Regions from separate parts of the Candidatus Symbiopectobacterium sp. NZEC135 genome, predicted to be linked through region 2. Evidence: riboswitches for the same ligand, from Rfam matches in the RefSeq annotation. Region 2 holds a riboswitch; each other region holds the start of a gene.

Region 1 (3,277 bases), on a different contig from region 2:
GCCTCCGGAAGATTAGGGGTTATCAGTGACACGCGCGGCAACAGCACCTCACGGATCGCGGCGATCGCTTCAGGTGCCAATAGCGGATCGCCGCTTTTCGCCAGCATCACCGTATCCAGCACAATATAAGGTACAGCATAGCGTTGCAGACGTTCCGCAACGGCTTCAACAATATCACTTTGCGCCAGCATGCCGATCTTCGCACTGTCGATACGCACATCGCACAATACAGAATCCAGTTGAGCCGCTACAAAATCAGGTTCGATACGATAAACCGACTGCACTCCCTGCGTATTTTGTGCCACCAGCGCAGTGATCACACTGGTGCCATAGGCACTCAGGGCAGAGAACGTTTTTAGATCAGCCTGGATCCCAGCACCACCGCTGGGATCGGTGCCCGCTATCGTTAACGCATTTATTCGGGGAGCGTTCTCTTTTATAAGGCGCATGCCTGTGCCTCCTGACGCAATAGCGCAAGCGCATCCAAAAATGCAGGTGTAAAACTGCCCGGCCCGCTGGACTGCGCAGCGGCACGCTCCCCTGCCTGCGCCATTACGGCACACGCTGTTGCAACCTGAAAGAGCATGTCCCCGCCGCGTGCACAAAATGCCGCAACGACGGCGGAGAGTGCGCACCCGGTACCCACCACACGCGTCATCACCGCATGACCACCGTTTACCGCGCAGACGCGCACACCGTCGGTGACGTAGTCCACTTCCCCCGTCACCGCTACCACGGTTGACCAACGCGTCGCCAGTTCGCGTGCAGCCGGGATGGCAGTAAAGGAGGCATCATGACTGTCAACGCCTCGGCCCTGAGAAGCGACGCCAGACAGTGCGATAATTTCCGAGGCATTACCGCGAATCGCCGCCGGTTTGTAAGGCAGCAATTTGTGTACAAAATCAGTGCGAAAGCGCAACCCGCCAACCGCGACGGGGTCCAGCACCCAGGGTTTTCCCGCTTGATTAGCGCTCTGCACCGCAGCCAACATGGCATCGGCGCGCGTGGATTCTAACGTCCCCACGTTAATCAGAAGCGCATCGGCCAACGTAGCAAACTGTGCCGCCTCTCCCGGATCCACCACCATCGCCGGGGATGCCCCGAGCGCCAACAACACATTGGCGGTAAAAGACTGGACCACATCATTGGTCAGGCAATGGACTAACGGCGAAGCCGTTGAGAAATCGAGCAAAAATGCCGCCGCGTGGGCAGCAGAAAAATCGGTGGGCTGGTCGTTCATCATTACTCCCAACCGGCGTGCAAGAAGACGGTAGCCGATCGGAATACCGAGACTTCCCTACGCTGGCATTATCCAGATCAGGTGGTACGGGTATTTCTCAGCCTTCACAAAGAAGGGCACCCCGAGTCATCGCAACATCAATTTACTGTGGTACTGCCACAGCAAAACATATTCAGGATAATCATCAAAACAACGTGTGTAAATTGATTTGTATTCGCCTCCCGCCAAAGGGCGATTGCCAGACCAGACATTCATTCACCGCAGAGTAAAAGGAAAGCAGTAGGGTCAGTTTTTCACACATGCCCACCCAGTCCCTTTCCCTACCTGCGTGTGCCCAGGCTGGCATTATATTCTTCTACATGGCGCTTATACCCTTAAATAATTAGTGTTATGCACAGGGGAAACATGAGATCGCCCCGATAATTTGACACGGCGAAAGGATTAGGTATACCAATACCATGAGCAGACAAGCCCGCTTAAGTATGGGTGGTTAAGTGGGGAAATTAATAAATAGTGGAAACTACGAGGCGTTGTGTTATTAACCAGCTAACGATTAACGCTCCTGCTTTCCCCACACCTCGTGTTACGCATTTTTTTACATAAGACGCTATAAAAAAATATTTCATGCCGGCGTATCTGGTGTATATTGGAAAATCAAAAAATATCTTGTAAGCTAATAATGTCTCTTCTTTTTAAAGGAACACCATGATGAGTTTTGACGTGCTAAGTAATATTCGTACTCTTCGCGCTCAGGCCCGAGATACCGATCTTGAAACCCTGGAAGAACTGTTAAGCAAATTCACTGCAATTGTGGAAGAGCGCCGCGAAGAAGACAGCAAAATTCAGAAAGAGCAGGCAGAACGTTTGGCAAAACTGGATGCCATTCGTGCTCAACTTCTTGAAGACGGCATTGATCCGGCTGAACTGCTGGAGAGCGTGAAATCCAAACCGGCCAAGGCCAAACGCGATCCTCGTCCGGCAAAATATAAATATATTGATGAGAATGGCACCGAGCAAACCTGGACTGGCCAAGGCCGTACGCCGAAAGCAATCCGTGAAGCCATTGATGGCGGAAGCAAAACGCTGGAAGATTTCGAGATTTAATTTGTTCTCTTCCTTGCCGTATTAGCGCGCGTCACTTGTCTTGTTATGCATGGAGTAATGTTGTACTCCATGCATATCTTTTCTAATCTGTAATCGTTATCTTCACCTGCGTTTCGCCTTCCTCGACAAAACGTTTTATCCCCCAAAGACCTGATTAAAATGACGGAAAAATTAATACCGCAGGTGTATTAGCATGCGTATCAATCAGGATCCGATTTTCTTTGATCGTTTGCAGCCAACAAAAGAAGCGATATCCCTAAGACGCAATACTGCGATGAAAGACAGCTTCGATGTTATATCCATCAGGATCGCGCACGAATGCCGCATAATAATGGGCATGATACAGCTCTCGAATTCCAGGCTTACCATTATCCTGTCCGCCTGCCTCGATTGCCGCGCGATAAAACGCATCAACAACATCACGCGTCTCAGCACTAAAAGCAAAATGCGCCGCCGGACAAGGTAATGCTTTTCCTTGATAGATCCAAAATTCGCCGCCAGGATCGCTGGACTTTCCATATCCTTCCAACACGCCAAAACTTACTGCATGATTAAAATCTTTAATCAGACGATAACCTAACGGTGCCAACGCGCTTTCATAAAACTGTCGACTGCGATCAATATCTGTCACCGGAACACTTAAATGATCTAGCATTGAACGTTCCCCCTGTTATAAACACGAAACCGCCTGCACATTACACCTGCAACTTGAAGTATGACGGGTATAGCGAAAAAATATCGCAATGCTGCCGCATCGTAGCCTGAACTCGCCCTACCAGATGCTGACCCTGGTCAACATTAATGCAGGCCAGAATAACGCGTTAATGAGGAAGATTACGGATATTAATACCCGCAACCGCAGCCAAAACGATCAGGGTGCCTGTCAACTGCCACCCATTTAATGGCCGATGCAACACCCAGGCATCGACAAAA
Region 2 (3,277 bases):
GGCCGTCCAGCACCACGGCCAGCAAGGGGGGCAGCAGCAATAACAGCGCGGCGACGATAATCACGGTATCGCCCAATCGTCCGGACAGTGAATCTTGCGGGTTGCGCCAACGCAATTGCTGGGTATTGCCCACAGCAAACCACGATCCGAGTCGTTGGCTGAGTAGCACCAACCCCAGACAACAGATCATCTGGATCAGCGCCAGTCCTGCCGCGCGTGCGGGATCGTAATCAAAGCTCAATGCCTGATAGATAGCCAGTTCGATGGTGGTGGCGCGCGGGCCACCGCCGAGAGAGAGTACGGTGGCAAAACTGGCAAAGCAGAGCATGAAAATCAGTGCTGCACTGGGCAGGATCTGACGCCGCAACCACGGCCATTCAATAAGACGAAAGGTTTGCCAGGCATTCATGCCCAATTGGGCCGCTAGCTGACGCTGTTCCGTAGAGATGGACTCCAGGGCTTGCAACAGCAGACGTGTCGCCAGCGGCAGATTGAAGAACACGTGGGCCAACAGAATCCCTTGCAGGCCATAGGGGGAAAAGGTGTAGTTGATGCCGAGCGCGCTTAAACCTTGTGCCAGCCAGCCCTGTTGCCCGTAAACGCGCAGTATGCCAAATACCGCCACCAACACCGGTAACACTAACGTCATGGCGCACAGGCGCAGCAGCCAGGTTCTGCCAGGGAAATGGCGGCGGTAGAGGGCGCGTGCCAGCACAATGGCTGGCAGCGTGGAGAGTAGCGCCGAAAGCAATGCCTGCCAAAAGGTAAAGCGCACCACGTACCACACATAGCTGTCACCCCATAGCGTCTGCCATGGGGTATCGGGTGCCTGATGCCAGAGCGCGCCAAACGCGAGCAGGGCAACGCCTGCCAGCAGTGCCGCGGTAAACAGCCCAGGCCAGAGCCAGTGTGGGATCAGCGGCTGAGGGCGCGTTGCCATGCCTGAATCCACTGCCCGCGCAGGTCCGCCACCTCTTGTGCGCTAAAGGACAGCGCTTTTTCCGGGCGAGCCAGCGACTGGAACCCTTCCGGCAGTGCCACGCCAGTGACCGGATACATCCAGTTGGTGGTCGGGATCAGGCTTTGGAACGTCGGGCTGAGGATAAACTGCATAAAGCGGTTTGCGAGTTCCGGCTGCTTACTGGCGGTCAACTGCCCGGCAACCTCAACTTGCATATAGTGGCCTTCGCTGAACAGTGCCGCCGCGTAGTTGGTCTTTTTCTCTTCGATAATGTGATAGGCCGGAGAGGTGGTGTAGCTCAGTACCATATCCGCTTCGCCCTTGAGGAACAGGCCGTAAGCTTCACTCCACCCTTTGGTGACGGTAACGGTTTTACGTGCCAGTTTTTGCCAGGCATCGGGTGCTTTATCGCCATAGACTTTTTGCATCCACAGCAGCAGTCCCAGCCCCGGCGTACTGGTGCGCGGGTCTTGATAAATCACCTTTAGCGGTTGATCGCTGTTGATCAAGGCATCAAGACTGGTCGGTGGATTTTTTAGCGTGTCTTTGTTGTAGACAAACGCGAAGTAGCCGTAATCGTACGGCAGGAACGTGGCATTATCCCAGCCGCCGGGCAGCGTTAACGCCTCGGTTTTCACGCGGTGTGCGGTAAACAAACCGGTATCTGCTGCCGCTTTGAGCAGGTTGTTATCCAACCCCAAAACGATATCTGCTTTGCTGTTTTTGCCTTCCATGCGCAAGCGGTTTAACAGGGCAACGCCATCTTCCAGCGCGACAAAATTCAATTCGCACTCGCACTCTTTTTCGAAGGCTTTTTTAATCGCCGGGCCGGGGCCCCATTCAGACGCGAACGAGTCATAGGTGTAAACGGTCAATGCGGGTTTGGCATTAGCGACAGCAGAACCGAACAGCAGGGCTGAGAGGCCGAGCACGGGAAGCAATAAACGGGATAATAGCGACTGTAACACTTTGCACTCCTGGGTAAATTAGGGTGGCAAAGGACTTTGAGGCAGGCGAATGCACTCTCAAATCCCTTCGCCGGTATTAACCGGATCAGGTTCGACGGGTATTTTCTCAGCATAAATACCGTGCGTTGACGATGCGATATCATCAACAAACGGCCTGCACCCCGTTGAGAACGTTATTATTGTAAAGGGTTTGTAGCATCAGGGAAAGTCGGCATCATGCTCCGGTGGCACAAACCAGGCGGATTTAAAGTCGAACCAGCCCAACATGTTCATGCGCACGCCGCGCATGCTGCGCTGCCCCTGCAACTGTAACCAGTGGTGAAACAGCGGGTGGATCTCACCGCTTTCAATCAGACGTTGGCTGAAGTCAGCGATAGAGAGCGTTTGACTGTGCCAGCGCTGCGCGTCTTCTTGTAGCGAGTCGCTCAGGCAATGACGCAGCAGCGGTAACTCATACAGCAGGGCAAACAGCGAGAACTCCAGCGGCGGATAGCAGTTGACGCTGCTCAGCCAGATGTCGCTTTCCGCGTCTCCCTGATACCATTGCTCGTAGTCGACTTTCTGTATGTGCAGCGTCACGCCCTGCTGCGCCAGTAGGCCATGCATGATCTCGCCAATGATGCGGTACTCGGGGTGCTCCTGATAAAACGTCAGGGTGATATCCGCCAGGCCAGCAGGTTTCAGCGGTTGATTCTCAAAACGCTGGTGATGCCAACGAGGCAGTAAACTATACGCTGGTGACCAGCTATGTCGGTGGGTGCTCGTTGTCTGGCTGAGTAGCGTGATAGGGTGGAAGATCTGGCTGATCCAGCGGCGCACCTCGCTGTTCGCGCCATGCGCAGAGCGGGTGTCATACAGCAGGAAATAGCACCCTTCCTCCATGCGGCTTTCCAGCTCGTCGCGCGTGGAGGTGTCACTTTGTACCTGAATAGACACCGGCAACTCTTCGGAGGCGTCTGGCAACACCCATATATTGACCTCATCGATCAGCGCCCGGTAGCCGAAATAATCGTCAAAGGCTTTTATTTTCAACTGACTGTCGCTGTTTTTCTCCACCGCATAAGGGCCGGTGCCGACAGGGTGACGCGCAAAATCGCCCTGTGTCTGCCAGTCGTGGGGCAGGATCATGGCATGTGCGCTGCCGAGCAGCCAGGGGAGCCAGCCATCGGGTTCGCTCAGTTCCACATCAATCACAAAGGGAATGGGGGAAGTCACGCGTGTGATGTGTGAGAATAATGCCTGCGATGTCAACCGCATCAGCGAGGCGATAACATCCTTCATCACCAGCTCGCGTCCATCGTGGAAGCGGATCGCCGGGCGCAAATAAAAACGCCAGCGTTGCGGCGTC
Region 3 (3,277 bases), on a different contig from region 2:
GCTTTGGACATGGCGTTATCGCGGATCTGCGCACCGGGGTGTCCTTTCGCCAGATCGGCGGCATGTGCGGCGATCTTGTAGGTGATAAGCCCTTGCTTCACATCCTCTTTGTTGGGCAGCCCAAGGTGTTCTTTCGGCGTGACGTAGCAGAGCATGGCACAACCGAACCAGCCAATCATCGCGGCCCCGATACCGGAGGTGAAGTGGTCATAACCGGGGGCAATATCGGTGGTCAGCGGCCCCAATGTATAGAACGGCGCTTCGTGGCAGTGCTCCAACTCTTCGGTCATGTTGCGGCGAATCATCTGCATCGGCACATGCCCCGGCCCTTCAATCATCACTTGCACGTCATATTCCCAGGCGATTTTGGTCAATTCACCCAGGGTATGCAGCTCGGCAAACTGTGCCTGATCGTTGGCATCTTGAATGGAGCCGGGACGCAAGCCATCGCCCAGCGACAGGGCAACGTCGTAGGCCGCACAAATCTCACAGATTTCACGGAAGTGGACGTAGAGGAAGTTCTCCTGATGGTGCGACAGGCACCACTTCGCCATGATGGAGCCGCCACGCGATACGATGCCGGTCAGGCGTTGTGCGGTCATTGGCACATAGCGCAGCAGCACCCCCGCGTGAATGGTGAAGTAATCAACCCCTTGCTCTGCTTGCTCAAGCAGCGTATCGCGGAACATTTCCCACGTGAGGTTTTCCGCCACGCCATTGACCTTCTCCAGCGCCTGATAAATAGGAACGGTACCAATGGGGACCGGGCTGTTGCGCAGGATCCACTCACGGGTTTCGTGAATATAGCGTCCGGTGGAGAGATCCATCACCGTATCTGCCCCCCACAGCGTGGACCAGACCAGCTTTTCCACCTCTTCCTCGATAGACGAGGTGACCGCCGAGTTGCCGATGTTAGCGTTTACCTTGACCAGAAAATTGCGCCCGATAATCATCGGTTCAGATTCGGGGTGATTGATGTTGGACGGGATGATGGCACGGCCTGCGGCGACTTCCTGGCGCACAAATTCCGGAGTGATGTTGTCCGGCAGGATCGCGCCAAAGCTTTGTCCTGGGTGCTGGTGGCGCAGCACTTCGCTGCGAATGCGCTCACGCCCCATGTTCTCGCGGATAGCGATAAACTCCATTTCCGGCGTGATGATCCCTTGGCGCGCATAGTGCAACTGCGTGACGCACTTGCCTGACTGGGCGCGTTTGGGCTGCGGCAACTGTTCAAAGCGTAGGTGATCCAACCCGGCATCCGCCAATCGCTGCTGGGTAAAACGGGAACTGACGCCAGAAAGTGGCTCGGTGTCGTTACGTTCTGCAATCCAATCGGCACGCAGTTTGACCAACCCGGTACGCACGTCCGGCCGTGCGTCGGGATCGCCATACGGCCCCGCCGTGTCATATACCGGCACGGCTTCGTTAGGTTCATAGCGGGGATTGTCTTTGTCGCCACCTAACAGCGTTGGGCTAAGAGTGATTTCCCGCATCGGTACGCGGATATCACTGCGCGATCCGGTAAGGTAGATACGCGTGGAGTTAGGGAAAGTGGTGCCGCGCAGGTTATGAATAAACGTCTCGGCGGCTTCGCGCTTTTCACGACGGCCAGACGGGGTTTTAGGTGTTGTAGCGGGTGATTGAGGCATAGCATGTTCCTGAATTATGGTTAAGGAAAAATGCTTGTCTGGAGCTCGCAGGGAGTAATTATGGTTGCCTTGGCCCCGATTTTACGCGCTATGCCGGTAACGACATGGCGGTGATAACGGTGACAAAACAGAATGGATTACTCTTGTTCCCTTCGCAGGTTTTAACCTGATCAGGTTCCGCGGATCCCGAATAAACGGTCTCAGCCTGCGGTTTATGTAGGACATAAACACGCTAGGCACTCCGACAAGATACGCCCGGTAATTGGCATAGAAACCGTTTACGGGGCAATAACCCCATGACAATGAGGCTATCGATGACACTTTAGGGCGTCTGAGAGGCGCTGTCAAAATGTAAGGTGGGGCGATGGCGTTATTCTTTCTCTATGACCAGACGAATCAGCCGATCTTCCAGGGCAAAGCGTTCCGCCATGGCTTCACCGACGCTTGATAGCGCTTGTTGAAACCCGATGCAATTATCGTGATCGATAGCAGCCGCCAGACTGCTGTCGTAGAAATCCATAATGAATTGCGTATTGGCCTGTAACGCCAGCGACAGACGGTGCGTTTGCGCCAGCTTTTGATCGCTCAGTGCAACCGCCTCTTGCACGATGCGCTCATAGACATGGAAATGGCAGGAGGAAAGATAGTCCACAAGGTTGTGGCAAAAATCATCCAAAGCCTGCTCATCGAGCGGGGTGTGTTTATCTTTGTTTGGCTTAATGCCGACCAGATGATAGTAAGCAACCAGAAGTTGCTTGCGCGCTTGTAGCCATTGGTCGATTAACGCATTATTGCCACCAACGTACTCAGTCAGACTTTGTAATTGGTTTAACATTGTTGACTCCGTGCATTGATAAGAAAGAACAATCGGTGACGATAAAATTCTGCCATATCCCTGACAGTTAAAATGCCAGTGAAGTGTCTGTGGAGCAATAGAAAAGATATGGAACAAACATTAAAAGGTGATGAGCATGGATGGTGGGTGGTCAGCCATGAGAGTCAAGTGTGGCTACCCGAAGGGAAACTCCCGCATGGCACCGCGGCGCAGTGCGGATTGGAAGGCATTGTTGGACGCCAGATAGGGGAGTGGCAGGGGGAATGCGTGTGGCTGGTCAGTCACCAGAAAACGTCGCAGATGGATTCTGTACGCCAACTGCTGGATGAAGACGTGGCGCTGTTTCAACTGGCAGGGCGCGGTGTGCAACTCGCCGAGTTTTATCGTTCGCACCAGTTTTGCGGCTATTGCGGACAGAAAATGGTGCACAGCAAAACGGAGCTGGCATGCTTGTGCCCGCAGTGTAAAGAGCGTTATTACCCGCAAATCGCCCCGTGCGTGATCGTGGCGATCCGGCGTGGCGAAGAGATCTTGCTGGCGCAGCATCAGCGTCACCGCGGCAATATGTATACCGTGCTGGCGGGGTTCGTGGAAGTGGGCGAAACGCTCGAACAGGCGGTCGCTCGTGAAGTGATGGAAGAGAGCAATATTCGTATTAAAAATCTGCGCTATATCAGCTCACAGCCTTGGCCATTCCCGCATTCGCTGATGATGGCGTTCATGGCGGAGTATGCCGACGGTGACCTGCGCCACGACCCCAAAGAACTCAGAGATGCGGGCTGGTTCCGCTACG

Evidence for each region. A riboswitch is a leader RNA that binds a small molecule or an ion and turns the genes downstream of it on or off. The one in region 2 is predicted to bind thiamine pyrophosphate.
Region 1: linked by a shared signal. The riboswitch ahead of thiM (hydroxyethylthiazole kinase) and the one ahead of thiB (thiamine ABC transporter substrate binding subunit) in region 2 are both predicted to bind thiamine pyrophosphate.
Region 3: linked by a shared signal. The riboswitch ahead of thiC (phosphomethylpyrimidine synthase ThiC) and the one ahead of thiB (thiamine ABC transporter substrate binding subunit) in region 2 are both predicted to bind thiamine pyrophosphate.

The regions. Positions count from the first base shown of each region.
Region 1 is NZ_JAGFPF010000001.1:83,287-86,563, reverse strand. Features, by position in the region: gene thiD (bifunctional hydroxymethylpyrimidine kinase/phosphomethylpyrimidine kinase) at 1-449, opposite strand, end outside; gene thiM (hydroxyethylthiazole kinase) at 437-1,240, opposite strand; TPP riboswitch at 1,278-1,374, opposite strand; gene J5224_RS00375 (H-NS family nucleoid-associated regulatory protein) at 1,946-2,344, shown strand; gene J5224_RS00370 (VOC family protein) at 2,601-2,999, opposite strand; gene J5224_RS00365 (DMT family transporter) at 3,166-3,277, opposite strand, start outside.
Region 2 is NZ_JAGFPF010000002.1:52,542-55,818, reverse strand. Features, by position in the region: gene thiP (thiamine/thiamine pyrophosphate ABC transporter permease ThiP) at 1-940, opposite strand, end outside; gene thiB (thiamine ABC transporter substrate binding subunit) at 916-1,929, opposite strand; TPP riboswitch at 1,974-2,103, opposite strand; gene sgrR (HTH-type transcriptional regulator SgrR) at 2,128-3,277, opposite strand, start outside.
Region 3 is NZ_JAGFPF010000045.1:22,635-25,911, forward strand. Features, by position in the region: gene thiC (phosphomethylpyrimidine synthase ThiC) at 1-1,649, opposite strand, end outside; TPP riboswitch at 1,780-1,903, opposite strand; gene rsd (sigma D regulator) at 2,020-2,484, opposite strand; gene nudC (NAD(+) diphosphatase) at 2,593-3,277, shown strand, end outside.